4 regions of the Candidatus Villigracilis affinis genome follow, and region 3 is predicted to be linked to each of the others. Evidence: riboswitches for the same ligand, from Rfam matches in the RefSeq annotation. Region 3 holds a riboswitch; each other region holds the start of a gene.
The links. A riboswitch is a leader RNA that binds a small molecule or an ion and turns the genes downstream of it on or off. The one in region 3 is predicted to bind S-adenosylmethionine.
Positions count from the first base shown of each region.

Region 1: linked by a shared signal. The riboswitch ahead of IPI86_RS18680 (O-acetylhomoserine aminocarboxypropyltransferase/cysteine synthase family protein) and the one ahead of IPI86_RS20780 (hypothetical protein) in region 3 are both predicted to bind S-adenosylmethionine.
Region 2: linked by a shared signal. The riboswitch ahead of IPI86_RS14030 (hypothetical protein) and the one ahead of IPI86_RS20780 (hypothetical protein) in region 3 are both predicted to bind S-adenosylmethionine.
Region 4: linked by a shared signal. The riboswitch ahead of metK (methionine adenosyltransferase) and the one ahead of IPI86_RS20780 (hypothetical protein) in region 3 are both predicted to bind S-adenosylmethionine.

Region 1 is NZ_JADJKT010000036.1:755,226-763,223, reverse strand. Features, by position in the region: gene IPI86_RS18695 (potassium channel family protein) at 1-433, shown strand, start outside; gene IPI86_RS18690 (O-acetylhomoserine aminocarboxypropyltransferase/cysteine synthase family protein) at 430-1,713, opposite strand; gene metA (homoserine O-succinyltransferase) at 1,710-2,639, opposite strand; gene IPI86_RS18680 (O-acetylhomoserine aminocarboxypropyltransferase/cysteine synthase family protein) at 2,714-4,006, opposite strand; SAM riboswitch class I at 4,112-4,234, opposite strand; gene asd (aspartate-semialdehyde dehydrogenase) at 4,324-5,385, opposite strand; gene IPI86_RS18670 (aspartate kinase) at 5,460-6,326, opposite strand; gene IPI86_RS18665 (hypothetical protein) at 6,335-6,886, opposite strand; partial or broken gene panB (3-methyl-2-oxobutanoate hydroxymethyltransferase) at 7,333-7,998, shown strand, end outside.
Region 2 is NZ_JADJKT010000029.1:99,795-107,792, reverse strand. Features, by position in the region: gene IPI86_RS14045 (hypothetical protein) at 1-640, shown strand, start outside; gene IPI86_RS14040 (TIGR03862 family flavoprotein) at 982-2,211, shown strand; gene IPI86_RS14035 (hypothetical protein) at 2,241-2,693, shown strand; SAM riboswitch class I at 2,785-2,885, shown strand; gene IPI86_RS14030 (hypothetical protein) at 2,991-3,329, shown strand; gene IPI86_RS14025 (nuclear transport factor 2 family protein) at 3,332-3,763, shown strand; gene IPI86_RS14020 (alpha/beta fold hydrolase) at 3,766-4,701, shown strand; gene IPI86_RS14015 (DUF5946 family protein) at 4,698-5,183, shown strand; gene metH (methionine synthase) at 5,523-7,998, shown strand, end outside.
Region 3 is NZ_JADJKT010000038.1:37-8,034, forward strand. Features, by position in the region: gene IPI86_RS20745 (dihydropteroate synthase) at 231-1,184, opposite strand; gene IPI86_RS20750 (homocysteine S-methyltransferase family protein) at 1,150-2,211, opposite strand; gene IPI86_RS20755 (hypothetical protein) at 2,241-2,678, opposite strand; gene IPI86_RS20760 (DUF5946 family protein) at 2,703-3,116, opposite strand; gene IPI86_RS20765 (hypothetical protein) at 3,017-3,724, opposite strand; gene IPI86_RS20770 (hypothetical protein) at 4,055-4,291, opposite strand; gene IPI86_RS20775 (nuclear transport factor 2 family protein) at 4,296-4,487, opposite strand; gene IPI86_RS20780 (hypothetical protein) at 4,490-4,828, opposite strand; SAM riboswitch class I at 4,932-5,032, opposite strand; gene IPI86_RS20785 (hypothetical protein) at 5,124-5,576, opposite strand; gene IPI86_RS20790 (TIGR03862 family flavoprotein) at 5,607-6,836, opposite strand; gene IPI86_RS20795 (zinc ribbon domain-containing protein) at 6,988-7,998, opposite strand, start outside.
Region 4 is NZ_JADJKT010000036.1:95,252-103,249, forward strand. Features, by position in the region: gene IPI86_RS15580 (tetratricopeptide repeat protein) at 1-879, opposite strand, end outside; gene amrA (AmmeMemoRadiSam system protein A) at 889-1,464, opposite strand; gene IPI86_RS15590 (flavin reductase family protein) at 1,519-2,025, opposite strand; gene IPI86_RS15595 (C39 family peptidase) at 2,185-3,426, shown strand; gene IPI86_RS15600 (SUMF1/EgtB/PvdO family nonheme iron enzyme) at 3,492-4,436, shown strand; SAM riboswitch class I at 4,557-4,663, shown strand; gene metK (methionine adenosyltransferase) at 4,733-5,944, shown strand; gene IPI86_RS15610 (S-layer homology domain-containing protein) at 6,074-7,816, opposite strand.

The DNA.
Region 1 (7,998 bases), on a different contig from region 3:
GGTCGTTTCGTTTTTTGCCCCATCGTCAGATTCTGCGACGATTATTTCACAGGTGGCGATCATCCCTGCGCAGTTGCTCATGACCATTGCCTTGCTGCGTTATATCTACACGTCCAAAGTGGTGAATGCGAATGTGATGATGACTGCCATCACGGTTTACATTTTTATTGCCGCCATGTTCACGCCGCTGTATGTCATTGTCAGCCGATTGGATGTGAATGCCTTCGTAGATAATGGATTGGGCGTCGCACCGCAGTGGCAGCAGTTGGTGTATTTTAGCTTTGTCACGCTCGCCACACTTGGTTATGGCGATGTGCTGCCGCTTAATGCGTGGGCGCGATCACTGGCGACGGTAGAGGGCATGCTGGGGGTGTTGTACATTGCTCTCATCATGGGAAGATTGATCGGGGTGTACTCTCAAGAAAGAGATTAAGAGCGAAGCGCCTGATCCAAATCCCAGAGAATATCTTCGATATCTTCCAAGCCAATGGAAAGGCGAATGAAATCCGGGCTGACGCCTGCGGCGGTTTGCTCTTCATCGGAGAGTTGGCTGTGGGTGGTGCTGGCAGGATGGATAGCAAGTGAGCGCGTGTCGCCAATGTTGGCGACGTGGCTGAAGAGTTGCAGGTTGTCGATGAATTTCGCGCCCGCTTCTCTGCCGCCCTTTACGCCGAATCCCATGACCGCACCTGTTCCAAGCGGAAGATATTTTTTTGCACGTTCATGATGTGGGTGACTGGCAAGACCTGCGTACGAGACCCGTTTTACATTGGGATGACTTTCAAGAAATTCGGCGACCTGTTGTGCATTTTGCACATGACGTTCCATGCGCAGGGAGAGGGTATCGAGTCCTTGCAGGAGGAACCATGAAGCGATGGGTTGTTGCACGGTGCCGAAATCACGCAGGATGCCTGAACGCGCTTTGGAGATAAACGCCAGCGGACCAAAGTCATCGGCGTAGACAACGTCATGGTAGGGCAGGATCAGGCTCGGTGAAGTTTTGAAGCGCCCGCTCTTCCTCCAATTGAACTTGCCGCCGTCCACGATGATTCCACCCATGGTGGTGCCGTGCCCGCCGATGAATTTCGTCGTAGAGTGGGTGATGATGTCCGCGCCCCATTCGAAGGGACGACAGAGATATGGCGTGGCGAAGGTGTTGTCGATCATCAGCGGGATGCCGTGCTCGTGTGCGATTTTGGAAACTTCGTCGAAGGGGAAGATGTTGCCGAGCGGGTTGCTGATGGTTTCGCCGTAGATTATTTTTGTGTTCGGCTGAATGGCGCGGCGGAAATTTTCTGGATCGTTGGGGTCAACCAATGTGACCTTGATGCCGAGTTTCGGAAATGTAGATTTGAATTGTGTGACCGTGCCGCCATACAGTGTGGATGTGGAAACGATGTGGTCGCCCGCTTCGCAAATGGTGAGGATGGCAGTGGCTTGCGCCGCATGACCTGAACCAACTTCCACGGCGCCAACTCCGCCTTCGAGGGATGTAATGCGTTTCTCAAAGACGTTACTCGTGGGGTTCGAGATGCGCGTGTAAATGTTGCCGCTCTCTTGTAGCGCAAAGAGTCTCGCGGCGCGGTCTGTGCTTTGCAGGTCGTAGGCAGTGGTTTGATAGATGGGAACGGCGCGGCTGCCTGTGGCTGGGTCGGGAGTGTAGCCTTCGTGCAGTTGACGTGTGTTGAATCCGAACTTGCGGGGTGAGGTCATTTATTTCTCTTGGGGATTTCATTCGGGTCGAACGGTGTGGACTGATAGACATAATAGTTCAGCCAGTTCGCGTATAGCAAGTTGGCATGCCCGCGCCAGCGGACGTTGGGCATTTTGCTCGGGTCGTCGTTGGGATAATAATTTTTCGGCACGTGAATGGGCAGACCTTTATTCACGTCGCGGTCGTATTCGCCTTTGAGGGTGAGCGGGTCATATTCAGAGTGCCCCGTGATGTAAAGATTGCGTCCGTCTTTGTCACTGACGATGTACACGCCTGCATCCTCTGATTCAGCAAGGATCTGTAACTCGGAATGCTTCTCAATATCTTCGCGGCGGATTTCGGTGTGACGGGAGTGCGGGGCGAGGAAAATGTCATCGAAGCCGCGCATCAGGCTTTCGGTCCGATTTAAGAGACGGTGCTCAAAGACACCGAACATCTTGCGGGGCAGGTCGTATTTTGGGATCCCGTATTTGTGATACAAGCCCGCTTGCGCTCCCCAGCAAATGTGAAATGTGGATTCAACATTCGTCTCCGACCAGTCCATGATGCGTTTGAGTTCCTGCCAGTAATCCACATCTTCGAAGGGCATTTGTTCCACAGGCGCGCCAGTGATGATGAGACCATCGAATTTTTGATCCTTCACATCATCGAAAGTCACATAATGCTCAAGCAAGTGATCGGCATCGGTGTTCTTGGATTCATGCGTGGCGGTGTTGAGTAAAGTGACTTCCACCTGTAATGCCGAATTGGAAAGCAGGCGCAGGATCTGTGTTTCAGTAGAAATCTTGGTAGGCATCAAGTTCAGAATGGCAACACGCAAAGCGCGGATGTCCTGATGAATGGCACGGTCTTCGTCCATGATGAAGATGTTCTCGTTTTCGAGAGTGGTACGAGCGGGAAGGGTGGTTGGAATTTTTACGGGCATAAAGGATGAATTATGAAGGATGAAGGATGAGGACAAAGGACAAAATTTCATCCTTCATCCTTCCGCCTTCATCCTTATGAATTTAAGGCCTGCTCCAGATCCCACTTGATGTCTTCGAAGTCTTCGAGACCAATGCTCAAGCGGATGAAATCGGGGCTGACGCCAGCGGAGACTTGTTGCTCGTCACTGAGCTGGCTGTGCGTCGTGGTGGCGGGGTGAATGGCGAGACTGCGCGCATCACCGACGTTGGCGAGGTGGCTGAAGAGTTGCAGGCTTTCGATGAATTTCTTGCCTGCTTCTGCGCCGCCTTTGATGCCAAATCCGAGAATTGCGCCTGCGCCCTTGGGAAGATACTTCTTGGCGCGAGCGTAATCGGGGTGGCTCTTGAGGCCAGGGTATTTGACCCAGCTAACTTTGGGATGAGCCTCAAGATATTCGGCAACAGCTTGCGTGTTCTGCACGTGACGGTCAATGCGCAGGTTGAGGGTTTCGAGTCCGAGCAGGGTCTGCCATGCGTTGAACGGAGATTGGCAGGCGCCGAGATCGCGCAGAACTTGCACGCGCGCTTTGATCGCAAATGGGGGAAGTCCCGCCGCGGCGATGGAGGAATATACGAGTCCATGATACGAAGGATCGGGCGTGTTGAAATTCTCGAACTTGCCGTTGCTCCAATCGTAGTTGCCGCCGTCCACGATGATGCCGCCAATGGATGTGCCGTTGCCTGTGATGAACTTGGTGGTCGAGTGGGTGATGACGTGCGCGCCATATTCGAACGGGCGGAAAAGATACGGAGTGGCAAAGGTGTTGTCGATGAACAAGATCAGTTTGTGCTTGTTCGCGATCTCGGATACTTCTTCAAACGGGAAGACGGAAATATCGGGGTTGCCGAGAGTCTCACCGTAAATAATTTTCGTGTTCGGCTGAATGGCCGCTTCAAAATTCTTCGGGTCGCTTGGGTCAACAAAAGTGACATTGATCCCCAGCTTGGGCAGGGTGTAGGCGAACTGGTTGTACGTGCCGCCATACAAACGGGATGACGAAACGATATGGTCGCCTGCGCTGCACAAAGTGAAAATTGCCTGTGCCTGTGCGGCATGTCCAGAGCTTGCGGCCAGAGCGGCAACGCCGCCTTCGAGTGCGGCAATGCGCTGTTCAAGCACATCGGTGGTCGGGTTCATCAAGCGGGTGTAAATATTTCCCAGCTCTTTGAGCGCGAACAAATTTGCGGCATGTTCAGTGTTCTTGAACTGATAGCTCGTTGTTTGGTACAACGGCACGGCGCGGCTGCCAGTGGTGGCATCTGGTGAATAGCCCGCATGTAACTGGCGGGTTGCGAAACCTAACTTGCGATCTTTGATTGTGGACATTTGAGTTATCTCCTCTTGAATAATGTTTACCCGCCCTTCAGAAGAGATTAAAAAAAAAAATAACCTCTTCTGAAAGTACAAGAAGAGGTATACGTCTATACCGTCCTCTCATCTTCCAGATATGAATGACGTTTTGCTGTCATTCCTATTTGCCGAATTTGGCACCATAACTTTTGTTTGGTTGCCGAAGCTTCAAAGGGTCGGTCCCTCAGCTTCTCTGGATAAGAGCGAATATTTAATTTCGCCGTTTATATCACGGCGTTTGTGAATGTGTCAAGCGATTGAACAGATTAACGTGTTACCCGTTTGGGTACTCTTTATAAAAGATTTTCATTCACAAGCAGCTCCGCATTGTAAATGGATGCACCCGCCGCGCCGCGAATCGTGTTGTGTGAAAGTACAACGAATTTAAGATCAAGGATTGGATCGCGCCTCACGCGGCCGACTACTGTCGTCATGCCTTTGCCTGTTAATCGGTCGAGTCTTGGCTGGGGCCTATCCGCCTCATCCTTAACCTCGATAACTGGTTTGGGCGTCGAAGGCAGATTCCTCGCTGACGGTTTTGCGGCATAGTCGCGTAACGCTTGAATCGCAACTTCTGGCTCAACGGGTTTGTCCAATGCCACGCTCGCACAGACGGTGTGACCATCGATCACAGCCACGCGATTTGTGTGCGCGCTGAATGTGATATTTGCCATATCAATTTTGCTTTCGTTGAATTTGCCCAGCATCTTGCGCGGTTCCCATTCCACTTTTTCTTCTTCGCCGCCATTGCCCACGTTGGGGATGACATTGTCCATGATGTCGAGCGATGGCACGCCAGGGTAGCCCGCGCCCGAAAGCGCCTGTAACGAAACCATGAATACTTTCTTCACGCCAAAGGACTCATCCAATGCCTTGAGCGCAATTGTGAGTCCTGTGCTCGTGCAATTGGGATTCGTGACAATGCATCCGCTCCAGCCGTTGTTCTTGCGCTGCTGCTTGACCAGTTGAATATGCTCCGCGTTGATCTCAGGCAGCAGCAACGGCACATCCTCTCCGCGCCGATACGATGACGCATTTGAGCAGACTGCCGCGCCTGCTTTTGCGAAGGCGGGTTCGAGTTCATTCGCGATTTCTGTGTGCAAAGCAGAGAAAACGATCTTCGCTTGCACCGCATCCGTATTGGCAGGGACAACGATCATATCCCGCGCATACGCAGGCATGGGGTCATCCAACACCCAGCGGGCGGCTTTGGAATACGGCTGCCCAACGGAACGGTCTGATGCGGCGAGTGCCACCACCTTGAACCACGGATGATTATCGAGCAAAGAAATAAATCGCTGGCCGACAGAACCTGTCGCGCCGAGAATTGCTACGGGGATTTGAGATTGGGACATGCGGACTCCTAGTGTTTGAAAGTTTGAATGTTTAAAGGTTTGAAGGTTTTGTAACGTTCTAACGTGCAAACTTGTTAACTTGCAACAATAAGTTCATGCAACGCCTTGACCGCATTTTCCGTATCCACTGCATCAACAACGAGAGAGATGGATACTTCGGATGAGCCCTGCGCAATGGCGAGGACGTTCACGCCGTCATTGCCGAGTTTGCTGAACACTCTGCCCGAAACCCCAGGTGTGTGACGCATCCCTGCGCCGACGACTGTGATGATGGATACATCTTCTGTGGCCCAGACGCGGTCGATGTCATCGTCTTCGATTTCAACGGCGAAGGCTTTTTCAAGAGATGATAATACAGTAGGGGCGAGCTCCGAAGGTACCGCAAAACAAATGGATTGTTCTGACGACGCTTGCGTGATGAGAGGAACGCTTGTGCCTGTGGAGGCTACCGCTCCAAACGCGCGCGCCGCCACACCAGGGACACCCAGCATACCGCGACCTTCAATGGTGATCAGTCTCTGCTTGCGGATAGCCGTCACAGCTTTGATGACTTTGCCTTCCACTTTGCCGTTGCTTTTGATGCTGGCGATCAGCCGCGTGCCGGGGTGACTGGGATTGAACGTGTTGCAAATGCGCAATCCAATTCCTGCATCCAGCACAGGACGGATGGTTTTGGGATGCAGAACTTTCGCGCCATAATAAGCAAGTTCTGCGATTTCGCTGTAGTTGATCTCAGGCAGCGTCACCGCTTCTGGCACAATGCGCGGATCGGTGGTCATCACGCCGTCCACATCCGTCCAGATCCAGACATCGTCAGCGGGGAGGACAGCGCCGATGATGGCGGCAGAATAGTCCGAGCCGCCGCGCCCGAGCGTGGTGATTGCGCCTTCGGGGGTTGCGCCGATAAAACCAGTTGTGATCGGGATAATTCCTTCGTCCATTAATGGATTTAATAGCCCCGTGTTTTTCGGTTGTTGCTTTGAAATCGGGATGTGCATTTTGGTAATGCGCGTTGGTGACCACGAACTCGGTGGATACAATGGCTTTCGCTTTTATCTCCAGCATCATTCACGACCGCACCCAACAAGTAGACACTCATTCGTTCTCCGAGCGATGCCACCGCATCCATTGCCCGTGGACTGGCTTCGCCAAGTACGGCGATCGCCTTGCACAGATCTACAAGTGTGAGGATGAGCGCATTGATCTCGGATTTTGTTTGCTCGCGAAGTTCTTCATCTTTGATAAGTGCGTCTGCGGCGGCGAAGTGTTTTTCTCTCAGCGTGGATTCTGCTGCTGGAAGTGAATCAACTTTCCCGTGCGAAGCGGAGGCGGCAGAGTCCAATAGCAGATTCGTCACGCCAGACATGGCAGATGTCACAACGACGACTCGATCCCAATCCTTTTTTGCATCACGAATGATCTGTATGGCGCTTTTCAACGCATCCGCTGAACCGACGGATGTTCCTCCAAATTTCATGACGAGCGTTTGTTTTTCTGACATGTTCTTCTCCTTTATGTTTTCCTCTCCCCTCGGGAGAGGGGCAGGGTGAGGTCAAGATAACAAAAACGCCCCGCGTTTCCGCGAGGCGTTGTGTGTTTCGAGATAACCTGTTTTGTCGGTTACTTCTATCCAAGCACTAACGCCTCGCGGTGGGTACCGGAGGTGGTAGTGGTCATGGTCATGTAGAAGTGGGCCGAGTTCATATTGGGCGGTATTCTATGCGATGGAGTGTGATTGGTCAAGGGTGAAATTGCACTTGTAAGAAATTCCATGCCGCGATGGTCAATATGATAGGCACGATGGCCAAAAAGATTTTTTTGTGTCATAATGTGTCAGTCGCATGTATCCAAAGGAACGTGACGGCGAAAAAATCAATCAAGCCGAAATCGCGTGCATATCAGGGGCGCGAGCACGCAAACCGGACTCTACCTTTATCGGAGGGTACCATGTCAACTGTTACACCAGTCTCAACCAGCACGTCACGTAAAAAGGTGACCACGCTTACGTTCCGTCAAAAAAAGGAACGCGGCGAACCGATCACCATGCTTACCGCTTATGACTATCCCACTGCAATGGCGATGGACAGGGCGGGTATTGATTCCATCCTCGTGGGTGATTCGCTTGCGATGGTGGTATTGGGCTACGAAAATACATTACCCGTTACGATGGAAGAAATGCTTCATCACGCGCGGGCTGTGGCTCGCGGCGCGAAATCAGCTTTGCTTGTCGGTGACATGCCATTCATGTCATATCAGGTTTCAGCAGAGGAAGCGCTTCGAAATGCGGGCCGCTTTACAACAGGGCGGTATGGATGCGGTCAAACTTGAAGGCGGGCGCGAACGTGCCGATGCTGTCCGCGCGATCGTTGGCGCGGGTATTCCTGTGATGGGGCATATCGGCCTTACGCCGCAATCTGTACATCAGCTTGGCGGATTCCGCGCACAGGGCAAAACTGCTTCTGCGGCGAAACGTCTGCTTGAAGATGCAAAAATTTTGGAAGATGCTGGCGCATTCAGCATCGTGCTCGAATCGGTTCCTGCGCGGCTTGCTGAAGTGATTTCCAAACAAATTTCAATTCCAACCATCGGCATCGGCGCAGGCGTGGGCTGTGA
Region 2 (7,998 bases), on a different contig from region 3:
GGAGACTGCGCCTGCTGTAGTAGTTACAGCAACTCCGTTTCCCAAATGCTATTTCCTACCAGATTCAGACTGCTCGACAAAGTTACCAATCGTTCCCAACACGAACGATTTATGGGTGTATCATAATTCAAACAAGATATACTTTGAAGCCCCTGGCAATTGGAATATTCAAAAAGGAGTAGCTGGCCCAGAAGTATTTTATTTTTACATGATTCCTCCCCCAGAATCCCCCGAAGACTCGAGAATAAAAGGCATCAGCCTTATTATTTCCAATCTTGTGATTAATAACTCAGACCCGGATGAATTTCTCAGGTTTCCCCAAATGGTGTTTACGCAGCCTATTTCCCAATGGGAAAATCTCATATCCCATACAAGAACCTCCGAACCTCAAAGTTTTGATACGCACTGGAAGCAGTCTGTATATCTGATTGATTTTCAAGGCATTGAGATTTTATGGAAAGAACCATCCATCTTCCTGGAAGCATTTCTCTACAACAAAGACGAACAAATTGCAATCTTCTTGTTAGAGGAGTTTCAAGACCCAAAGGTCGTCGAACTAATAGACAATCCAAGTCTTGTTGAAAACTTTTCGCCAAGTTTTCAACACATTATGGAAAGTATTCAACTTTGGAAACCATAAAACCATTCCAATTGTCATCAATTTGATTGCGCATAAAAATGAAACCATTTAATGCAGAAAGATCGCGCCTGCCAATCCCGCTTTCGGCGGCGATGATTTGACCGACCTTTACATCACGAACATAATTGGAAACAGCGTGAGCAGAATACGTAACATCCCAGCGGGGCAAAGACTGTATCATCAAATTTGATTGTTAATATCATTGCAAGGCGGAGCAGTTCCGCCGAAGCAATCTTTTAATTACAGCGCACCGCCCATAGCCCGGAGATCGCCACGCCGCCGGAAGAACATCGGCGGCTCGCGATGACATGTTGAAAACGAAATCCCTTTATAATGACCATATGAATCAGATAGTGGCAATTATCGGCGGCGGGCCTGCAGGGTTGATGGCGGCAGAGGTTTTGAGTGGAAATGGTGTGCAGGTGGATGTCTACGATTCCATGCCATCGCTGGGGCGGAAATTTCTGATGGCGGGCAAAAGCGGATTGAATCTCACGCACGCAGAGCCGTTCGAGAAATTCGTTTCACGCTATGGAAATCGAAAAAATGAAGTGGAAAAGTGGTTATCTGATTTCACGCCCGATGACCTGCGCGAGTGGGCGCGCGGACTCGGGGTGGAAACTTTCGTTGGTACATCGGGTCGAGTCTTTCCGAAAGAGATGAAGGCCAGCCCCCTGCTGCGGGCTTGGTTGAAACGGCTGGGCGATGCGGGAGTCAATTTTCATTTGCGGCACAGGTGGGTTGGAGCAATCACCGCCGGGGACAGTGGCGGGAGCATCATTAAATTTGAAACGCCCGGGGACGAAAAAACTGTCCATGCCGATGCGGTGATTCTGGCGCTTGGCGGGGGCAGTTGGGCAAGACTCGGCTCGGACGGCGTATGGGTCAATTGGTTGAAGCAGGCCGGGGTTAAGGTCGAAACGTTGAAACCATCCAATTGCGGATTTGATGTGGCGTGGAGTCCGCATTTTCGGGAGCGATTCGATGGTCAGCCGCTGAAATCGATTGTGTTGTCATTTGGGTCGTTCCATCAACAGGGTGAATTCATTGTGACGAAGGAAGGCGTGGAGGGGAGTTTGATCTACGCTGCTTCGGCGCCGCTCCGTGATGCGATCGAAGTCAATGGCAAGGCAGTCCTTGAATTGGACATGACACCTGACAGGTCACACGAGTGGCTGGTAGAAAGATTATCAAAACCGCGCGGCTCGCGTTCGATGTCGAGTCATCTTGAAAAGACGGTGGGGTTGAAAGGCGTGAAGGTGGGGCTGCTGCATGAGTTCATGCCAAAAGAGGAATTTTCAAATGCAGAACGGTTGGCGGCTTTCATCAAACACATGCCCATCCCATTGATCGCGACACGTCCGCTGGATGAGGCGATCAGTTCCGCTGGCGGCGTGATGTTCGAATCGCTGGATGAACATTTGATGCTTCGCGAACTCCCAGGGATCTTTTGCGCAGGCGAGATGCTCGATTGGGAAGCGCCGACAGGAGGCTATTTATTGACCGCCTGTTTCGCCAGTGGACGCAAAGCAGGAAACAGCGCAATGGCATGGATAAAAGCTCATCAATAATTCCAGAAACTCTTTGAAAAGGAGAGAATATGAACAAGGATAAACGCGCGGAATTGCTAAAAGATGAATACATCATGCTGCAACATTTCTACGAAGACATGGACAGCAAAGGGTTGAACATCAAGAATTGGGCGATCACGGTCGCACTCGCAACGATCGGCGCTGGATTCCTGTACAAGAACAGCGTTTTGTTCCTTATTGCTTTTGGCGCCTCGATTGTGTTTTGGTTTCTTGAAGGTCACTGGCGGGGTTTATCTCATTTCTTTTCGACGCGGATTCAGGAAATCGAAAAGATCATCCGGGAGGAAAAGCATGGTGAAGCGATACCGCTTCAGACCTACGCAAGCTGGTCAAAGGAATATAATGCAAAAGGCGACCAGACCATCAAGTACATGCAAAAAGTGAATGTTGCAATTCCACATGTGTTTATTGCGCTGCTCAGTCTTGTATTATTTATTCTGGGTTTGTACGGTGTACTATGAATTGTTATAAAGAGAAAGAGACGCCGCGAAAATTTTTGAGTTGACATGCCCTATTCGCTATGATATAAAAACGAAAACAATATTTTAGCTGTACTCATCCAGAGAGGCTGAGGGACCGACCCTTTGAAGCCTCGGCAACCGTTCAAGCGGTGCCAACTTCGGCAGACCGTAAACGAGTCTGGTAGATGAGAGATGATATGTGTCTCGCATGTCGCCTCTCACAATGAGAGGCGTTTTTATTATGTCGTTGAGAGGAAGGCGTTTTGCCTTACGAAGCAATGACACGGAGAATTTAAAATGGAAATCGGCGAAACAATTTACGTCACCACCCGCGAGGAATTCCGCGAATGGCTGGAAAAGAATCACAAGACCTGCAAAGAGATCTGGTTGATCCAGTACAAGAAATTCACCCAGAAGCCATCCATCCCTTATGTGGATGCGGTGGAGGAAGCCATTTGCTTCGGCTGGATCGACGGCTTCGAAAAAGGCATGGACGATCAACGCTATGCAAAACGCTTCTCGCCGCGCAGGCAGAAATCCATTTGGACAGATGCGAACATCGAGCGGGCGCGAAAAATGATGGAAGAAGGAAAAATGACCGCAGCCGGGCGAGTACTGTTACCAAAAGGAATCTAAATATGCACGAAGATATTTTGAATATCCAGCAATTGGTCGCCCGTTTCGCCAATAGCTTCGACATGAAAGATTGGGATGGATTGCAGGCCTGTTTCACCGAATCACTTTACACCGATTACTCCGACCTGCGCGGCACGCCGCCCGAAACCATCTCAGCCAGTGAGTATGTAAGACTCCGCCGCGAGTCGCTTGACCACTTGAAACTTCATCACCTGGTCGGGAATTACGAGGTTACCTTCCCCGATTTCGATGCCGCCGCCTGCCGCGCCTCAATGGTGGTTTGGAGAAGGTCCGAAACAGAGGAATTCACCACCCACTGCATGTATGATTTCCAGCTTGCAAGGCAATGGGGGGCATGGAAGATCAGCGGCATTACGCAAAAAGTCTTGTGGAGCGAGGGCGTCTCATCCATTCATAAAGGGGCCAAAGCCTAGCCATGTATCGAAAAGGCTGGCGATATTATCGCAACGTGACCCTGCTGTGGATATTGTTTTTCGTCGTTCTCATGATCGGCGGCTACGCGTTGGAACACCCGCTGTATTGGACCCTGGTACTGTTTATATGGGTGCTCCGTTCGGCTTTCGGGAATGCCTTTCAATTTGCGCATCCATCCCGAAGATTCAACTGGGACAGCAAATCCAACCTGGTGTTCAAGGAAGTCACTTTCAAATCGCGTGACGGACTGACCCTCTTCGGGCGATTCCATGCTGGCAGAAATCGCGCCGTTATTATCCTGATCCACGGGTTGGGAGGCGCAGGCACCGACATGCTGGTCCATGCTTCATTTCTTGTCAACGCAGGCTACGGCGTATTCATGATCGACCTGCGCGCTCATGGCAGCAGCGACGGCGACACATCCACCTACGGCCTGCGCGAAGCAGACGATGTTGCAGGCGCGGTGGATTACCTGCTCAGCCGCGTGGATGTCAACGGGGCAAAGATCGGCGCGCTGGGGATTTCGCTCGGCGCACAAGCTGCCCTGCGCGGCGCGTTGAAAACAGACAAGATCCGCGCACTTGTCCTCGATGGTCTAAGCCCTGCCCGATTATCCGACCATGGCGGCTCCCCCAGATCCATACAGCGCTGGCTCAACCTGCCTTTCAACTGGCTGTACTATCGGATGTATGAATACATGATCCGCGGCAGGGATGCGGGTGTTTTGGAGGTGATCGGAAGAATCGCGCCTCGCCCCATCCTGCTGATTGCCAGCGGCTCGAAAGACATTTACTTCAGCCGATTATTTTACGAAGCAGCCAAAGACCCCCGCGAACGATGGGAAATCCACGACGGGCTTCACGGTGTGGCGCTTGCTGGCAACCCGCAGGAATATATTGATCGCGTGGTCGGCTTTTTCAACCGAACCCTGCCATGACCTGCCCCGAATGCGGCGCAGCAGACTGCGAATCCCGTTTTCATGAGTTCCTTGCCCTGGAATTCACAGATGCTGGCTACGGCATCGTCCATCACTTGACCGTAACCGTGTACATGCTCCAACACTCCAGCAGGTTGACTCGCGAAGGCTGGCTGCACGAGCGCGGATTACTACATGAATTCCTCGTGGAAAATAAGCCGCCTGCCTTCATTAGGAAACAGAACAAAGATTTGGTTGATAGTGGCAAGCGCACCTTCAAGATCAATTCAAGGGATGGTTTACCTGTTATAAATAAAACCTCGTGGACGAAGACCATTCTCGATGTCCGTGCGGAGAATACGGAAGTCTATTGCGCGGATGTGAACGCGTGGGCGAGGTCTGTGTTGGAAGATGCGGAAAGATTGGACTTGAAATTAAGTTTTGGAGAAACTAAACTTGCAAATAAAAAATATTTCAGTTGCCATTTCAAAAAGGCCATTTGATGTTCAGTATCAATTGAGCACCTTTGTCTGTTTAGTGTATTCAAATCAAGAGCATACAGGCAAGTGAAATGGAAGGATAGCCAATTGAAATTTCACCTGGAGTCTTACCAGTGTAATGATGCTAAGGCATGAGCAATGATACGCATACATTCACCCCATCCCCCGACGGTCATGACCTCGGGCAAACAGGTCTGAAGCACGGGGTTAAGGACCAATTTGATGAAATATTTTGAAAATTCTTCTCTACTATCAGTTAGGCAGAAGATATTGGAACAAAGTCATGAACGCTTTAAATGAAATACGTTTGTAATTGAAAACAAGCATTATTTAGGAGATTTAATGACCAATCGCAAATACACAAACCGCCGTTACCTTGACGCCCTCGAAAAGAAAGTCCTCGTCTTCGATGGCGCGATGGGAACGAGCCTGCAATTGCAAAACCTCACCGCCGAACATTTTGGCGGCGAACAATACAACGGATGCAACGACTATCTCGTCATCTCGTATCCTGAAGCCGTGGAAAAAGTCCATCGCTCCTTCCTCGAAGTCGGCGTGGACGTGCTCGAAACAGACACCTTCCGCTCGAACCGCTTGACGATGGCGGAGTACAAATTACAAGACCGCATCCTCGAGATCAACATTGCTGCCGCAAATCTCGCGCGCAAACTTGCGGATGAATATGCCGCCAAGACAGGTCAGCCGCGTTTCGTCGCTGGTTCAATGGGTCCCACAGGCAAACTTCCCTCTACGAATGATCCCGAACTTTCCAATGTCAAATACGATGAACTGATCGATATTTTCCGCGAGCAGGCTGTCGCGCTCATTCAAGGCGGTGTGGATGTTCTGCTGATCGAAACTTCGCAGGACATTCTCGAAGTCAAAGCCGCCATCACGGGCATTCACAAAGCTTTCAGCGAAACGAATGTTTATTTGCCGATCCAGGCTCAGGTCACGCTTGATACGACGGGCCGCATGTTGCTCGGCACCGATATCAACGCATCCCTCACCATCCTCGAAGGCATGGGCATCGATGTCATCGGCCTCAATTGTTCCACTGGCCCCGAACACATGCGCGAGCCCATTCGCTTCCTCGGCGAAAATTCCACGCTGCCCGTTTCGTGCATTCCAAATGCGGGCCTTCCATTGAACGTGGATGGTCAAGCCGTGTATCCGCTTGAGCCTGAACCATTTGCGAATGACTTGTATGAATTCGTGACCAAGCACAACATTTCAGTCGTAGGTGGATGCTGCGGCACGACGCCTGAACATCTTAAGCTGCTGATTCAAAAACTGGATGCTCATCCACATCCCAAGCGACCGCTTCACTCTACGCCTCAGCTTGCCTCTGCCATGTCAGCAATTTCCATGCGACAGGAACCCGCCCCCACCTTGCTTGGTGAGCGTTGCAACGCGCAAGGCTCGCGCAAGTTCAAACGTCTCCTGCTCGAAGAAGACTACGATGGCATTCTTGATATCGCCCGCGAACAGGTCGCTGGCGGCGCGCACGCCCTGGATATTTCCGTGGCTGTCACCGAACGCGCTGACGAAGGCGAGCAGATGCGCAAGGTCATCAAGAAATTGCAAATGGGTGTGGATGTTCCGCTCGTGATCGACACCACCGAAGTGGATGTGCTTGAGATCGCATTGCAAACTGCGCCTGGACGTTGTTTGATTAACTCCACGCATCTTGAATCTGGCCGCGAAAAAGCCGATAAGATTTTCGGCCTCGCCAAGAAATACAACGCCGCTGTTATCTGTCTCACCATTGACGAGAATGGCATGGCAAAGACCGCACAGCGCAAACTCGAAGTGGCGCAGCGCATTTACGACATCGCCGTCAACGACCACGGTCTCAAACCCGAAGATTTGGTCTTCGATGATCTCACCTTCACCCTCGCTACTGGTGATGTTGAATTTGTTGATTCCGCAAAAGAGACCATCGAAGGCATTCGTCTCATCAAACAGAATTTACCTGGCGTGATGACCTCGCTCGGTGTGAGCAATTTGTCCTTTGGTCTTGCCCCACAAGCCCGTCCTCCTCTGAATTCCGTCATGCTCTATTACTGCGTACAAGCTGGCTTGGACATGGCCATCGTCAACGCCGCGCATGTCATGCCTTACGCCGAGATCGGCACCGAAGAACGTAATCTGTGCGAAGATTTAATTTTCAATCGCCGTGAAGATGCTTTGCAACGTTTCATCGAGCATTTTGAAACCGTCACCGTTTCAACCGAGTCCGTTGTTGCTGATCCCACAGCAGGCATGACCCCTGAACAACGTTTGCACTGGAAAATTTTGCATCGCGTCAAGGAAGGTGTCGAAGCAGATATTGATGAGATCATCAACCGCGAACCAACTGGCGGGCGTTCTGCTCGCCATGAAGTCGCTGTCCACACCCTTAACACCGTGCTCCTCCCCGCCATGAAAGAAGTGGGGGACAAATTCGGCGCGGGTGAATTGATCCTGCCCTTCGTGCTGCAATCAGCTGAAACGATGAAAAAGACCGTTTCTCATCTTGAGAATTATCTCGAAAAAGTGGAAGGCGTCACCAAGGGAACCGTTGTCATTGCCACAGTCTATGGTGATGTGCATGACATTGGTAAGAACCTCGTCAAGACCATTCTCGCCAACAACGGCTACACCGTGGTTGACCTTGGCAAGCAAGTCCCCGCAGAAACGATCATCACAAGAGCCGTGGAAGAAAACGCCACCGCGATCGGCCTGTCTGCCTTGCTGGTATCCACCTCCAAGCAGATGCCGCTCATCGTCAACGAAATGCACCGCCGCGGACATAAGATCCCGATCCTCATCGGCG
Region 3 (7,998 bases):
TCCCTTGGTGACGCTTTCCACTTTTTCGAGATAATTCTCAAGATGGGAAACGGTCTTTTCATCGTTTCAGCTGGTTGCAGCACGAAGGGCAGGATCAATTCACCTGCGCCGAATTTATCCCCACTTCTTTCATGGCGGGAGAGCACGGTGTTAGGGTATGATGACAGATTTCCCGGCGAGCAGAACGCCCGCCAGTTGGTTCGCGGTTGATGATCTCGTCAATATCTGCTTCAACGCCATCTTTGTGACGGATGCGAAATTTTCCAGTGCAGACGTTGTTCGGGGGTCATGCCCGCGGTGGGGTCAGCAACAACAGACTCGGTTGAAACCGTGACGGTTTCAAAATGCTCGATGAAACGCTGCAAAGCATCTTCGCGGCGATTGAAAATTAAATCTTCGCAAAGGTTGCGTTCTTCGGTCCCGATCTCGGCGTAAGGCATAACATGCGCGGCGTTGACGATAGCCATATCCAGGCCAGCCTGAACGCAGTAATAAAGCATGACGGAATTCAGCGGAGGACGGCTGGGGGCAAGACCGAAAGACAAATTACTCACGCCGAGCGATGTCATCACACCAGGTAGATTCTGTTTGATGAGGCGAATGCCTTCGATGGTTTCCTTCGCAGAATCGATAAATTCAACGTCACCAGTGGCAAGAGTAAAGGTGAGATCGTCGAAGACCAAATCTTCGGGTTTGAGTCCGTGGTCGTTGACGGCGATATCGTAAATACGTTGCGCTACTTCGAGTTTGCGCTGTGCAGTCTTTGCCATGCCGTTCTCGTCAATGGTGAGGCAGATAACTGCGGCGTTGTATTTTTTGGCAAGGCCGAAAATCTTATCAGCTTTTTCGCGGCCAGATTCAAGATGCGTGGAGTTGATAAGACAACGTCCTGGCGCGGTTTGCAATGCGATCTCAAGCACGTCCACTTCGGTGGTGTCGATCACGAGTGGGACATCCACCCCCATTTGCAATTTCTTGATGACCTTGCGCATCTGCTCGCCTTCATCAGCGCGTTCGGTGACAGCCACGGAAATATCCAGGGCATGCGCGCCGCCAGCGACCTGTTCGCGGGCGATGTCGAGAATGCCATCGTAATCTTCTTCAAGCAGGAGGCGCTTGAACTTGCGCGAGCCTTGCGCGTTGCAGCGTTCACCAAGCAAGGTGGGGGCGGGTTCCTGTCGCATGGAAATTGCTGACATGGCAGAGGCAAGCTGAGGCGTAGAGTGAAGCGGTCGCTTGGGATGTGGAGATGCGATCCAGTTTTTGAATCAGCAGCTTAAGATGTTCAGGCGTCGTGCCGCAGCATCCACCTACGACTGAAATGTTGTGCTTGGTTACGAATTCATACAAGTCATTCGCAAATGGTTCAGGCTCAAGTGGATACACGGCTTGGCCATCAACATTCAATGGAAGTCCAGCGTTGGGAATACATGAAACCGGCAGCATGGAATTTTCGCCGAGGAAGCGAACAGGCTCGCGCATGTGCTCGGGCCCCGTGGAGCAGTTGAGACCGATGACGTCGATGCCCATGCCTTCGAGGATGGTGAGCGATGCGTTGATATCGGTGCCGAGCAGCATACGGCCTGTCGTATCAAGCGTGACCTGAGCCTGGATCGGCAAATATTGCTGAGTCTCAGCGAAAGCATTGTGAATGCCAGTGATGGCGGCCTTGACTTCGAGAATATCCTGCGAGGTTTCGATGAGCAGAACATCCACGCCGCCTTGAATTAATCCGACGGCTTGTTCGCGGAAAGTATCGATGAGTTCATCGTATTTGACATTTGAAAGTTCAGGATCATTCGTAGATGGAAGTTTGCCCGAAGGCCCGATGGAGCCAGCGACGAAACGCGGCTGACCTGTCTTCGCGGCGAATTCATCCGCGACTTTGCGCGCGAGACTTGCGGCAGCAACATTGATCTCGAAAATGCGGACTTGCAATTTGTATTCCGCCATCGTCAAACGGTTGGAGCGGAAGGTATCCGTTTCAAGCACATCCACGCCGACTTCGAGGAAGGAGCGATGGACTTTTTCCACGGCTTCGGGATACGAGATGACGAGATAGTCGTTACATCCATTGTATTGTTCGCCGCCAAAATGTTCGGCAGTCAGGTTTTGTAATTGCAGGCTCGTCCCCATTGCACCATCAAAGACGAGGACTTTCTTTTCGAGTGCGTCAAGGTAACGGCGGTTGGTGTATTTGCGATTGGTCATTAAATCTCCTAAATAATGCTTGTTTTCAATTACAAACGAATTTCATTTACTGCGTTCATGATTTTTGTTTCAATATCTTCTGTCTCACCTATAATTAAGAGAAGATAATTTTCAAATATATTATCATCATAATTGGTCAACTCTAACCAATACCAAACGATGTCTTCTATAGATTCTTCTGTTTGCCACGAGGTCATAATGAACCGAGAGTCTGGGGGAGAATAATTGGGGTCGCTCATTATGTATGCAGTATCTATTGCATCATGCCATTCAGAACAGTCAATTCCAGCACAAACTGCGTAACGACATCCAGATGAAATTATCCAATTGGCTATCGCTTCCATTTCACTGTCGCCTGTATTCTCTTGATTTGAATACACTAAACAGACATAAGGTGCTTCAATTTTGATACTTGAAACATCAAATGGTCTTTTTGAAATGGCAACTGAAATATTTCTTGTTTGCAAGTTTAGTTTCTCCAAAACTTAATTTCAGACGTCCAATCTTTCTGCATCTTCTAACACAGCCTTCGCCCACGTGAACACATCCGCGCAATAAACTTCCGCATTCTCGGCGCGGACATTGAGAATCGTCTTCGTCCACGTGGATTTATTTATAACAGGTAAACCATCCCTTGAATTGATCTTGAAGGTGCGCTTGCCACTATCAACCAAATCTTTGTTCTGTTTCCTAATGAAGGCAGGCGGCTTATTTTCCACGAGGAATTCATGTAGTAATCCGCGCTCGTGCAGCCAGCCTTCGCGAGTCAACCTGCTGGAGTGCTGAAGCACGTACGCAGTGACTGTCAAGTGATGGACGATGCTGTAGCCAGCATCTGTGAATTCCAGGGCAAGGAACTCATGAAAACGGGATTCGCAGTCCGCTGCGCCGCATTCGGGGGGCAGGTCACGGCAGGGTTCGGTTGAAAAGCCGACCACGCGATCAATATATTCCTGCGGGTTGCCAGCAAGCGCCACACCGTGAAGCCCGTCTGGATTTCCCATCGTTCGCGGGGGTCTTTGGCTGCTTCGTAAAATAATCGGCTGAAGTAAATGTCTTTCGAGCCGCTGGCAATCAGCAGGATGGGCCGAGGCGCGATTCTTCCGATCACCTCCAAAACACCCGCATCCCTGCCGCGGATCATATATTCATACATCCGATAGTACAGCCAGTTGAAAGGCAGGTTGAGCCAGCGCTGTATGGATCTGGGGGAGCCGCCATGGTCGGATAATCGGGCAGGGCTTAGACCATCGAGGACAAGTGCACGGATCTTGTCTGTTTTCAACGCGCCGCGCAGGGCAGCTTGTGCGCCGAGCGAAATCCCCAGCGCGCCGATCTTTGCCCCCGTTGACATCCACGCGGCTGAGCAGGTAATCCACCGCGCCTGCAACATCGCTCTGCTTCGCGCAGGCCGTAGGTGGATGTGTCGCCGTCGCTGCTGCCATGAGCGCGCAGGTCGATCATGGATCACGCCGTAGCCTGCGTTGACAAGAAATGAAGCATGGACCAGCATGTCGGTGCCTGCGCCTCCCAACCCGTGGATCAGGATAATAACGGCGCGATTTCTGCCAGCATGGAATCGCCCGAAGAGGGGTCAGTCCGTCACGCGATTTGAAAGTGATCCTTGAACACCAGGTTGGATTTGCTGTCCCAGTTGAATCTTCGGGATGGATGCGCAAATTGAAAGGCATTCCCGAAAGCCGAACGGAGCACCCATATAAACAGTACTAGGGTCCAATACAGCGGGTGTTCCAACGCGTAGCCGCCGATCATAAGAACGACGAAAACAATATCCACAGCAGGGTCACGTTGCGATAATATCGCCAGCCTTTTCGATACATGGCTAGGCTTTGGGCCCTTTATGAATGGATGAGACGCCCTCGCTCCACAAGACTTTTTGCGTAATGCCGCTGATCTTCCATGCCCCCCATTGCCTTGCAAGCTGGAAATCATACATGCAGTGGGTGGTGAATTCCTCTGTTTCGGACCTTCTCCAAACCACCATTGAGGCGCGGCAGGCGGCGGCATCGAAATCGGGGAAGATAACCTCATAATTCCCGACCACGTGATGAAGTTTCAAGTGGTCAAGCGACCTCGCGGCGGAGTCTTACATACTCACTGGCTGAGATGGTTTCGGGCGGCGTGCCGCGCAGGTCGGAGTAATCGGTGTAAAGTGATTCGGTGAAACAGGCCTGCAATCCATCCCAATCTTTCACGTCGAAGCTGTTGGCAAAGCGAGCGATCAATTGCTGGATATTCAAAATATCTTCGTGCATATTTAGATTCCTTTTGGTAACAGTACTCGCCCGGCTGCGGTCATTTTTCCTTCTTCCATCATTTTTCGCGCCCGCTCGATATTCGCATCTGTCCAAATGGATTTCTGCCTGCGCGGCGAGAAGCGTTTTGCATAGCGTTGATCATCCATGCCTTTTTCGAAGCCGTCGATCCAGCCAAAGCAAATCGCTTCCTCCACCGCATCCACATATGGGATGGATGGCTTTTGGGTGAATTTCTTGTACTGGATCAACCAGATCTCTTTGCAGGTCTTGTGATTCTTTTCCAGCCATTCGCGGAATTCCTCGCGGGTGGTGACGTAAATTGTTTCGCCGATTTCCATTTAGGTTCTCCGTGTCATTGCTTCGTCAGGCAGAACGCCTTCCTTTCAACGACATAATAAAACGCCTCTCATTGTGAGAGGCGACATGCGAGACACATATCATCTCTCATCTACCAGACTCGTTTACGGTCTGCCGAAGTTGGCACCGCTTGAACGGTTGCCGAGGCTTCAAAGGGTCGGTCCCTCAGCCTCTCTGGATGAGTACAGCTAAAATATTGTTTTCGTTTTTATATCATAGCGAATAGGGCATGTCAACTCAAAAATTTTCGTGGCGTCTCTTTCTCTTTATAATGATTCACAGTACGCCGTACAAACCCAGAATAAATAATACAAGACTGAGCAGCGCAATAAACACATGTGGAATTGCAACATTCACTTTTTGCATGTACTTGATGGTCTGGTCGCCTTTTGCGCTGTACTCCTTTGACCAGCTTGCGTAGGTCTGAAGCGGTATCGCTTCACCGTGCTTTTCCTCCCGGATGATCTTTTCGATTTCCTGAATCCGCGTCGAAAAGAAATGAGATAAACCCCGCCAGTGACCTTCAAGAAACCAAAACACGATCGAGGCGCCAAAAGCAATGAGGAACAAAACACTGTTCTTGTACAGGAATCCAGCGCCGATCGTTGCGAGTGCGACCGTGATCGCCCAATTCTTGATGTTCAACCCTTTGCTGTCCATGTCTTCGTAGAAATGTTGCAGCATGATGTATTCATCTTTTAGCAATTCCGCGCGTTTATCCTTGTTCATATTCTCTCCTTTTCAAAGGGTTATCTGGAATCATTGATGATCTTTTAGCCATGCCAGTGCGCTGTTTCCTGCTTTGCGTCCACTGGCGAAACAGGCGGTCAATAAATAGCCTCCCGTCGGCGCTTCCCAATCGAGCATCTCACCTGCGCAAAAGATCCCTGGGAGTTCGCGAAGCATCAAATGTTCATCCAGAGATTCGAACATCACGCCGCCAGCGGAACTGATCGCCTCATCCAGCGGACGTGTCGCGATCAATGGGATGGGCATGTGTTTGATGAAAGCCGCCAACCGTTCTGTGTTTGAAAATTCCTCTTTTGGCATGAACTCATGCAGCAGCCCCACCTTCACGCCTTTCAACCCCACCGTCTTTTCAAGATGACTCGACATCGAACGCGAGCCGCGCGGTTTTGATAATCTTTCAACCAGCCACTCGTGTGACCTGTCAGGTGTCATGTCCAATTCAAGGACTGCCTTGCCGTTGGCTTCGATCTCATCACGGAGCGGCGCCGAAGCAGCGTAGATCAAACTTCCCTCCACGCCTTCCTTCGTCACAATGAATTCACCCTGTTGATGGAACGACCCAAACGACAACACTACCGATTTCAGCGGCTGACCATCGAATCGCTCCCGAAAATGTGGACTCCATGTCACATCAAATCCGCAATTGGATGGTTTCAACGCTTCGACCTTAACCCCGGCCTGCTTCAACCAATGGACCCATACGCCGTCCGAGCCGAGTCTTGCCCAACTGCCCCCGCCAAGCGCCAGAATCACCGCATCGGCATGGACGGTTTTTTCGTCCTCGGGCGTTTCAAATTTAATGATGCTCCCACCGCCATCCCCGGCGATAATCCCTCCTACCCACCTGTGCCGCAAATGAAAATTGACTCCCGCATCGCCCAGCCGTTTCAACCATGCACGCAACAGCGGACTGGCCTTCATCTCTTTCGGAAAGACCCGCCCCGATGTGCCAACGAAAGTTTCCACCCCGAGTCCGCGCGCCCACTCGCGCAGGTCATCGGGCGTGAAATCGGATAACCACTTTTCCACTTCATTTTTTCGATTTCCATACCGTGAAACGAATTTTTCGAACGGCTCTGAGTGCGTGAGATTCAATCCGCTTTTGCCCGCCATCAGAAATTTCCGCCCCAGCGATGACATGGAATCATACACATCCACCTGCACGCCATGTCCGCTCAAAACCTCTGCCGCCATCAACCCTGCAGGCCCGCCGCCGATAATTGCCACTGAATCATTCATAAGTTCATTATAAAGAGAAAAACTCCCGATTGGGTCGGGAGTTTTGGCGAAAGTATCTATCCAGTTTTGATACTCCTGTGAGCCTGTGGGCCGTTTGGGGAGCTTCTTGTGCTGAACATCACCTGACCAGCCCGTCTCCATTTTTCTTATCCTACCTTCCCACACTCAAAACCCCGCCCAACGCGTTCAACTTCAAAGTCCATGTACTGCCGATCTGAAATTGTTGAAACTCGCTGACTGAGCCTGGTGAATAAGTAATTTCTCCCTTCGGGGTGCTGAAGGTGACAGTCAGGGTCGCCGACGCATTCCCGAGCCGCTGACCATTGAATACACTCGGCTCTGCATACTCTGGAAACAGGTCGCTGCCGCTCAAATCATACGATTGAATGGTCGCCCACTCATCAACGGTGTAACTGCAATAATCCTGGCTTTCGGTGCGGCACTCGGTCACAACCTCGGCGAAGCCATTGCCCCTATCCACGGTCTTGTCTTCACAGATTTCCTGGCTCTCCGTATGACACGAAACATCATACGCACCCGAGGGCGGGCTTCCACGCTCATTGGAATAATTCACCGCGCGGATCTCCTGCAAAGGAACGGAAGTCTGCCAGAAAACATCGGCCACGGTCCCCTCCACAGACTTGGATGGGAACACAAACAGGGCAAAGATTGCGATACAACACACCGCCAAAAACGCGCCGATGCCGCCGAACAAAAGCCAGTTTACCTTTTTAGGCTGAGCCTTTGCCGCAGGTGTCACTACTCCCGCCGCGGGAACTGGCTCAACGACTGTGCGTGGCAAAGGTGCGCCGCATTTGCCGCATACCCGTTCACTGCTCGGATTCTCAGCTCCGCAATTTTTACAGTTGATGATCTTTACAGCGGGAGCCGCCTGCAAAACCTGTCCCGCCTGTCTTGCCTTGCCTTCCTTCAAATCGCCGCCGCATTGCGAACAATTCGTCGCAGTGGCGGGGTTGCGCGTGCCGCAAAAACCGCAATGGATGTCTGCGCCTGCTTTTGCCGCGCTGGCAACCTTCTCATCGGTAATGATTTTTTCATCCGCTGCGCGCTGAAACTTGACATCATCAGGCTGGGGCGCTCCGCAAGCCTGACAAGTCTTCCTCGACCCCTTGTTGACGCCGTCGCAACTTGGGCAAACCCA
Region 4 (7,998 bases), on a different contig from region 3:
CAATCTGGCACGCGCCAAACCCAGATAGGCAGGGCCAAAATCCTCATTGATCTTCAAGGCTTCATTATAGAAATCCAGAGCACTGTCAGCGTCACCTTTGAAACGATAGGCATCGCCGATCAGGTAGGGCACATCGGCGGCATCGGGTTCCAGCGAAGCGATGATCTGCATGTTGGAGATGTATTCGTCCCAGTTTTCTTCAGCATACGCGGCCAGCGCCAGGCGGTATTGATCGCCTGACTGCGCCGCCCGCGGTGTGTTGACGTAAACTGCAGTGGGTGTATAAGTTTGAGGAAGGAAATACGACAATGGTGTGGGGCCAAGCACTGCCTTGGTCGGGGGCGCTGTTGCCCCAAACAAGGTCGGTGTGGTGGTGAAAGTCGGTGACGGGCCAGGTGTGTTCGTTTCGGTGGGACGCACATTCGAGCGGCGCGGCAGGATGAGGCCAAAGATCACTGCAGAGACCAGCCCGGCGCCGATGAGCAATACAAAAGCCAATCGTGTGATCGGACTCTTCGCCAAAGCCTTGAAGCCCCGCTCCTTCGGCTTTTCATTTGCAAGTAAAAGTTTTTCCTCCCACGCCCGCGGACGGTTCATGGGGAATGGCTGAATGCTTTCATCGGGAGCCAATGCCCCGAGCAGGATCAAGCCGCGTTTCGCCGTACCATTTTCAGGGTCCAGTTTGAACGCTGTTTGCAGGCAGTAAATGCGTTCTTTGGTGTTATCCACTGCGGCGCTGAGCCAGATCCAATAGGTCGGGTTATTCTGATCCGCTTTCAAAAGAAGCGTGATCAACTCTTTGGCGCGCGTTTTGTCTCCGCGCCGCAGAGCTTCCACTGCATCCTGGAACATGGTGTCGTCGGGTCGGTCTTCAGCCATGGCTGGATTCTAATTCATTTCATGGAATTCTTCGACCTGATATGTATAAACTTGCAATTTTGTCTTTCGCCACAGATCACGCCTCGCACCCATCTTGGCGCACAAATGGTCAAGGAAATCTTCGGGGTCGGGGATCTGCTCCCAAACCTGCGGGAGGAAAGTGGCGCGGCGAAACTCATCCTTCAAGATGACTCCATCCACATGCGGACGCAGCTTCGCAGGCAGTTCTTCGCCCGAAGAATATTCCAGCGGATGAGGAACGGTCAATCGCGACACCTCCAGCTTGATCCTGCTTAATTCATTTTCAGTTACGGGACGAAAACGCGGGTCTTCAAGTGCGGCAGCGGCAGCGTGTTCGCGCACATCATCAACCAAAGGTTGATACGCTTCGATCGCGCCGATGCAGCCGCGTAAATTACCGTGGACCGTAAGTGTGACAAAGGTTGCACCATTTTCGCGCAATCGCGGTGTGAGGGATTCAACATCCAAAGGCGGAAAAATCTTTCCCCGCACAGCATGTTCCATTGCCTCGCGCGCAAGGCGCAGCAAGATTTGCTTTTCCCCATCGGTCAATTGATCTGTCACGGAAGCCTCCCATAAACAGACCCTAAAAGTTTTCCAAACCTTTAGGGTCTCAATTTATATTTCGGACAAATTCCAATATTTGCGGTTGTGATAGATCAGCGGCGGCCCATCGTTCGCTTCGTGCGCGGCGAGTACCTCGGCAATGAAAAGCGTATTCATGCCCGCATCGAAAGTTTGAACCACACGGCAATCCATCCAAGCCAGGCCACCTGCGATCAAAGGTGAACCTGTCACCATCGTTTCCGTTTTCAGGTTTGCAAAACGGTCTTCAGCACCAGCCACCTGTCCCGAAAAAAGATTCGAAATATCAGATTGTTCCGCCGAAAGGATCGTCAGGCCAAAAGCGCCAGATTTGGATACCAGTTCATGCGTGCGTGTGGATACTCGCAGGGAAATGGTGATCATGGCGGGTTCCAACGAAATGGACGTAAACGAGTTCACGGTCATGCCGTGTTTGTGACCTTCGTGCACGGCCGTCACCACCGTCACACCAGCCGACCAGGCACGCATGGCAGCACGTAATTTTTCAGGATCAAGGGTCATAAGTGTCGTATTTTTCATAATGTGAAATTCATCATAATTGTGAGATGGGAGAGCGTCAAGTCAAAAATGCGATTTTAGGACAAGGTCGTTTTTTGTTTTCTTACCAACAGGAGAATATTCGGAAAATTCGCCCATTCTAAAATTAAATTCCCATTCATGAACGCGTGGTAGACTCGCATGATGTCCAAACGTATTCGAAACATTATTATTGGGCTGGCAGGCTTGCTTCTGCTGGCTGTTTTGGTTTACCAAATTCCATATATCAAATCGGTTCTTTCGTGGCGCATCGAAAAATTCATGATCTACACAAGGAACGTGTTCGATCCAGTCGGCCCTGTGCCAACCGCTTTACCCGTTACACCCCACCCCATCACACCGACTGTCGTCATAACCGCCACGTCCACACCCATGATCGACCTCACTCCATCCATCACGCCCACGGCAACTTTTGCGCCGCTGCCCGCACAGGCATCAATCGCATCACCGCCGTTCGAACAGCAAACACCAAATAACTGCGGACCCGCGACACTTTCGATGGCTTTGCATATCTACGGCTGGGAAGGCAATCAGGCTGACATCGCGAACGTGATCAAACCCATTTTGCAGGATCGAAACGTCAACCCCGAAGAACTTCGATATTACGTCCGCACACAGGCGGGCTGGCTCAACATGGAGTATCGCGTGGGTGGAAGCATCGAAACCCTTAAGCGATTGATTGCTGCAAATTATCCTGTCATGGTGGAAAGCGTCACATCGCTTGACCCGAACGACGCGCTTGGCCCGAACGATGACTTATGGGCCGCGCACTATCTTCTGCTCACAGGCTACGATGATGCCGCACAAACCTTCACCATTCAAGATTCCTATCACGGCGCCGACCTGAGCATTTCCTATTCCCAACTTGAAAAGGAATGGAAACCGTTCAACAACCTGTACATCGTGATCTACTTTCCGCAATTCGAGGATGAGATGAAGAGCCTGCTCGCTTCCAACTGGGACCCGAGCCTGAATCGGCAATTGGCATTATCTGCGTCTGAAACAGACATCGCCCAAAACCCCACCGACGCATTTGCGTGGTTCAATCTCGGCAGTAACCTCGTTTATTTTGACCGCTACGAAGAAGCAGCACAAGCCTACGACAAGGCACGCGAGATCGGTCTGCCATTGCGGATGTTCCGCTATCAGTTCGGTCCGTTCCTTGCTTATTTTCATTCCAATCGCAATGAAGACCTGCTCGTGCTGACAGATTACGCGCGAGGCGTGACGGAAATGTCTGAAGAAGCCTGGCTGTGGTATGGATACGGTCTGTACCGCAACGGCGATTACGACGGAGCGCTCAAAGCCTGGCAAAAAGCAGACCAGATCAATCCCAACTTTTTTGAAGATCAGGCACAGAACGCCATCGATTTGATTCAATAACAATTCATCAACCTGGATTGCGGGCTAAAGTCCGCACTCCAAATATGCTGAATAAAATAACTTCAATGAAGAAAACACTCCTCCTTTTCATTCTCTTGCTCACCGCCTGTCAAAGCACTCCCACACTTGCTCCTGCGGCAACAGTCACCCTGATTCCATCGGATACACCTGTGCCGACAGTGATTCCATTTACAGCAACTCCTGAGGCTACGTCCACGCCTGTGCTGACTGCCACGCCTGAAACCATGAAAGTCTCCCCCACCGACGGCATGACCCAACTCTTCATCCCTGCTGGGACGGTGAAAATGGGCGGGCTGGATGTGCTGCTCGAAAATGACGAAATCCCCGCGCACGATGTGACACTCGCCGCGTTTTGGATGGATCAGGTGGAAGTGACCAACGGCATGTACAACTTGTGCGTGCAGGCGGGCGTATGCAGATTGCCCGTCAAACTCAACTCGGATAATCGCGGAGATTATTTCGGCAACGCCGAATTTCAGGATTACCCCGTCATTCAGGTGACCTGGTTCGATGCGAATGCCTACTGTCAATGGGCGGGGCGCAGACTGCCCACCGAAGCGGAATGGGAACGCGCCGCGCGCGGCGATGACCTGCGAACCTATCCATGGGGCGGCGAACCTCCGAATGAATTGAATTCGAATGCAAATAACATCGTCGGCGATGTAACGCGTGTGGGTTCGTATCCTGCAGGAGCAAGTCCGTTTGGGGTGCTGGATATGGCTGGCAATGTGTGGGAGTGGGTGGCAGATTATTATAGCGGCCGCTACTACACAGAATCTCCAAGTACAAATCCGCTGGGACCTGATAACGGCGGGTTGAATTTTCTGCGCGTGATCCGCGGCGGTTCGTTTCAGGATAATCTTTTTAATCTACGCGTGTCGAATCGCGGATATGAAACGGGTCCAGACCCATCGGCTTTTCCGGGAGAGGCTGAATATTATGGCCGCAGTTCGGTGAAGATCGGCTTCAGGTGCGTGCGTGCTGATTAAAACAGAATCAAGTTTCGGTTAAGCGCGAAGCGGTTTTTCATCTTCCTGAACATTTTTATCTTTACGCTGCAAGTCATCTATGATATTATCGCGACACAATTCAATAGCCCCAATACGGCGCTCTTATCCAGAGAGGCGGAGGGAACGGCCCTGCGATGCCTCGACAACCAGTCAGCGAAAGTTGAATATGGTGCCAAATCCGACAGAAGATTTCTGGGAGATGAGAGGGTAGATAAGCTTTATGCGATTGCCCTTTCACGTCGAAAGGGCAATATATTTTTAAGGAGAAACAAAAAATGAGTAATACTTTCATGTCTTCACCCAGCCTGATGTTCACATCAGAATCGGTGACCGAAGGGCATCCTGATAAGATCTGCGATCAAATCTCGGATGCAGTTTTGGATGCGTGCCTCGAGCAGGATCCGATGTCACGTGTGGCTTGCGAGACCGCTGTCAAGACGGGTTTCGTGGCACTCCTGGGTGAAATCACCACCAGCGCTTATGTGAACTTCGATGAACTCGTTCGCAAGGTGGTGAATGAGATCGGCTATGACAGCAGCGATAAAGGTTTTGACGGCAATACCTGCGCCGTGCTTTCAGCCGTGGCCAGCCAGAGCGCCGATATTGCGCTGGGCGTGGATCACGCGATGGAAGATAAAAGCGGTGAGATGAAGGACGTTGGTATTGAGCATGTGGGTGCGGGCGATCAGGGCATGATGTTTGGTTTTGCCTGCAATGAGACTCCGACCTTGATGCCGATGCCGATCTATATGGCGCACAAATTATCGCGCCGTTTGAGCGAACAACGCAAGAGCGGCGTGCTCCCCTGGCTGCGCCCCGATGGCAAGAGTCAGGTAACCGTGGAATATTCCAATGGCAAACCGAAGCGCATTGATACTGTTTTGATTTCCACACAGCACGCGCCTGAGATCTCACAATCTGAGATCATGGAACTCGTCAGCGAGCACATCATTTACCCGACCCTGCCCGAAGGCTTGGTTGATAAAAACTTGAAAGTCTTCATCAACCCGACCGGTCGTTTCGTGATCGGCGGCCCAATGGGTGATGCAGGCGTGACTGGACGCAAGATCATCGTCGATACCTACGGCGGCATGGGCCGTCATGGCGGCGGTGCTTTCTCCGGGAAAGACCCCACGAAGGTGGATCGCTCCGCCGCGTATGCGGCCCGCTATGTGGCGAAGAACATTGTCGCCGCTGGTCTGGCTGATCGCGTTGAAGTGCAGGTGGCGTATGCGATCGGTGTGGCTCATCCGCTTTCGGTGAATGTTGAAACGTTTGGCACCGCCAAGATTGCAGATGAAAAGATCTCGGCACTCGTCAGCGAATATTTTGATCTGCGCCCGGGCGCAATCATCCGTGACCTTGACCTGCGCCGCCCGATCTATCGCAAGACCGCCGCTTATGGCCACTTCGGCCGCGATGATATCGAATTCCCCTGGGAACGCACCGATAAGGCTGAGGCTCTGAAGAAGGCTGCGGGGTTGTAGGAAGTTTGAGTGAATAGGTAATAGGTAAAAAGAAAGAGCCGCGAGAATCTCGCGGCTCTTTTTGCTTCAAGTTCATTTGTTACGGCAAACTAAATGCTCTGACTAAAAAGACGGCCATTTCAGCGCGTGTCACATTGGCATCAGGACAATAGTTGCCGCCGCCGCATCCGCTGGTGACACCTTCGGCCGCGAGTTGCTCGATCCATGCATCTGCAAAGGAACCAAGCGGAACATCCCCAAAAACCGTTCCTGTTGCAACAGGAGGAGCATAAGAACTTCCATGTTCACCACGCAAAAGGAAGATCGCCATTTGGGCGCGGGTGATGGTTGCATCCGGGCAATAGTTTCCACCGCCACATCCAGCAGTGACTCCCTCTGACGCAAGTTGTTCGATCCAATCTGCGGCGAAGGAACCGAGTGGGACATCCGTGAAGACAGTTCCAGTTGCGGCTGGAGGAATATAGGAACTCCCGTGCACGCCGCGCAAAATGAAGATGGCCATTTGGGCGCGGGTGACAGTTGACTCGGGCAATACATCATCGGAGAGGCACTGCATCCGCTGGTGATGCCGGCGTTATACAATCGCTCGATATATTCCCACGCCCAATACGTGGATGGTACATCTGTGAATATGGTGGGAACAGGAGCCATACCTGATATATACACTGGGATAAGGCTTCTGATATCTGTTCCATCCCCCAATTGACCAAAGTCATTCGCCCCCCAACACATGCCTCCGCCGTCTGAGGTCAGCGCGCAGGTATGCCAACGTGCTCCTGTCATGTAACTAACTCCACTCGATAAACCAGATACATTCACCGGAACAGCACTGACGGTCAATGAATTATTTCCCAATTGTCCATTGTCATTATCGCCCCAGCACATCATCCCCCCAGTTGAAGTCAGCGCACAGGTATGATGTTCTCCCGTAGCAATGGAAACCACGCCACTGGGAAGCCCCACCACATCCACAGGCAGAAGGCTTTCATCAGCAAATGTGTTGTTGCCCAATTGTCCAAATTGATTATTACCCCAGCATTTTATGCCTCCAAGCGCAGTTAACGCACAAGTATGAGAACTACCAGCAGCAATGGCAACCACCCCGCTGGATAGCCCAACCACGTTGACTGGGATTGGGCTTGGGTTATTGGAGTTATTATTCCCCAATTGACCATTGCTATTACTTCCCCAACACATCACTCCGCCCGTTGCAGTCAACGCGCAGGAATGCCCTCCACCTACAGCAATGGCAGTCACCCCGCTGGAAAGTCCGCTTACATTGACTGGGGTGTAACCGCCGACATTTGAGTTATTCCCCAACTGACCATCCCCATTACTTCCCCAGCACATCACTCCCTCGGTTGTGGTCAACGCACAAGTATGCCAGTGTCCTGCCGCAATGGCACTCACCCCGCTGGAAAGCCCAAACACACTCACTGGCTCATAAGTTGACCAGAAAGGCGTGATGTTTCCCAACTGCTCCGCGCTATTATCCCCCCAACACAGCACCCCACCCGTCGTGGTCAATGCACAGACGTGCATCCCCCCAGCTGCGATGGCGCTCGCTCCACTGATAAGTTGGCTCATTACTGGAACATGGCTATGAGTCATCATGTTATTTCCCAATTGCTGAGACATATTATTTCCCCAACATGCCACCCCGCCCGAGGAAGTCAGTGCGCAGGTATGGTTCAACCCCGCCGAAATGGGTCCCATCTCACTACCAGCGGTCAGCGGCGCAAAGTCTCCCACTCCATTGGCAACCAATTGAGGAATTTCCCCTGTTTCACTTGCGCCAACCATCACTGGATTCATTAGAAACGACAACAACAAACCGCCCAATATGAAGAGAGTCAAACTTTTATTAAACATGGAAACCCTCCCAGGTTCACTATGTGACAACTTCACTTCCGCCCTTAAATCACTATACGATTTATCAAATCAAATATCAAGTATGGATTGGGCGGTATTGGCTCATAGGTACACAATCCCCACCGAAAACAGACGACTAACAACAGGAGCCGTGAGAACGACTCACGGCTCCTGCCAGTACA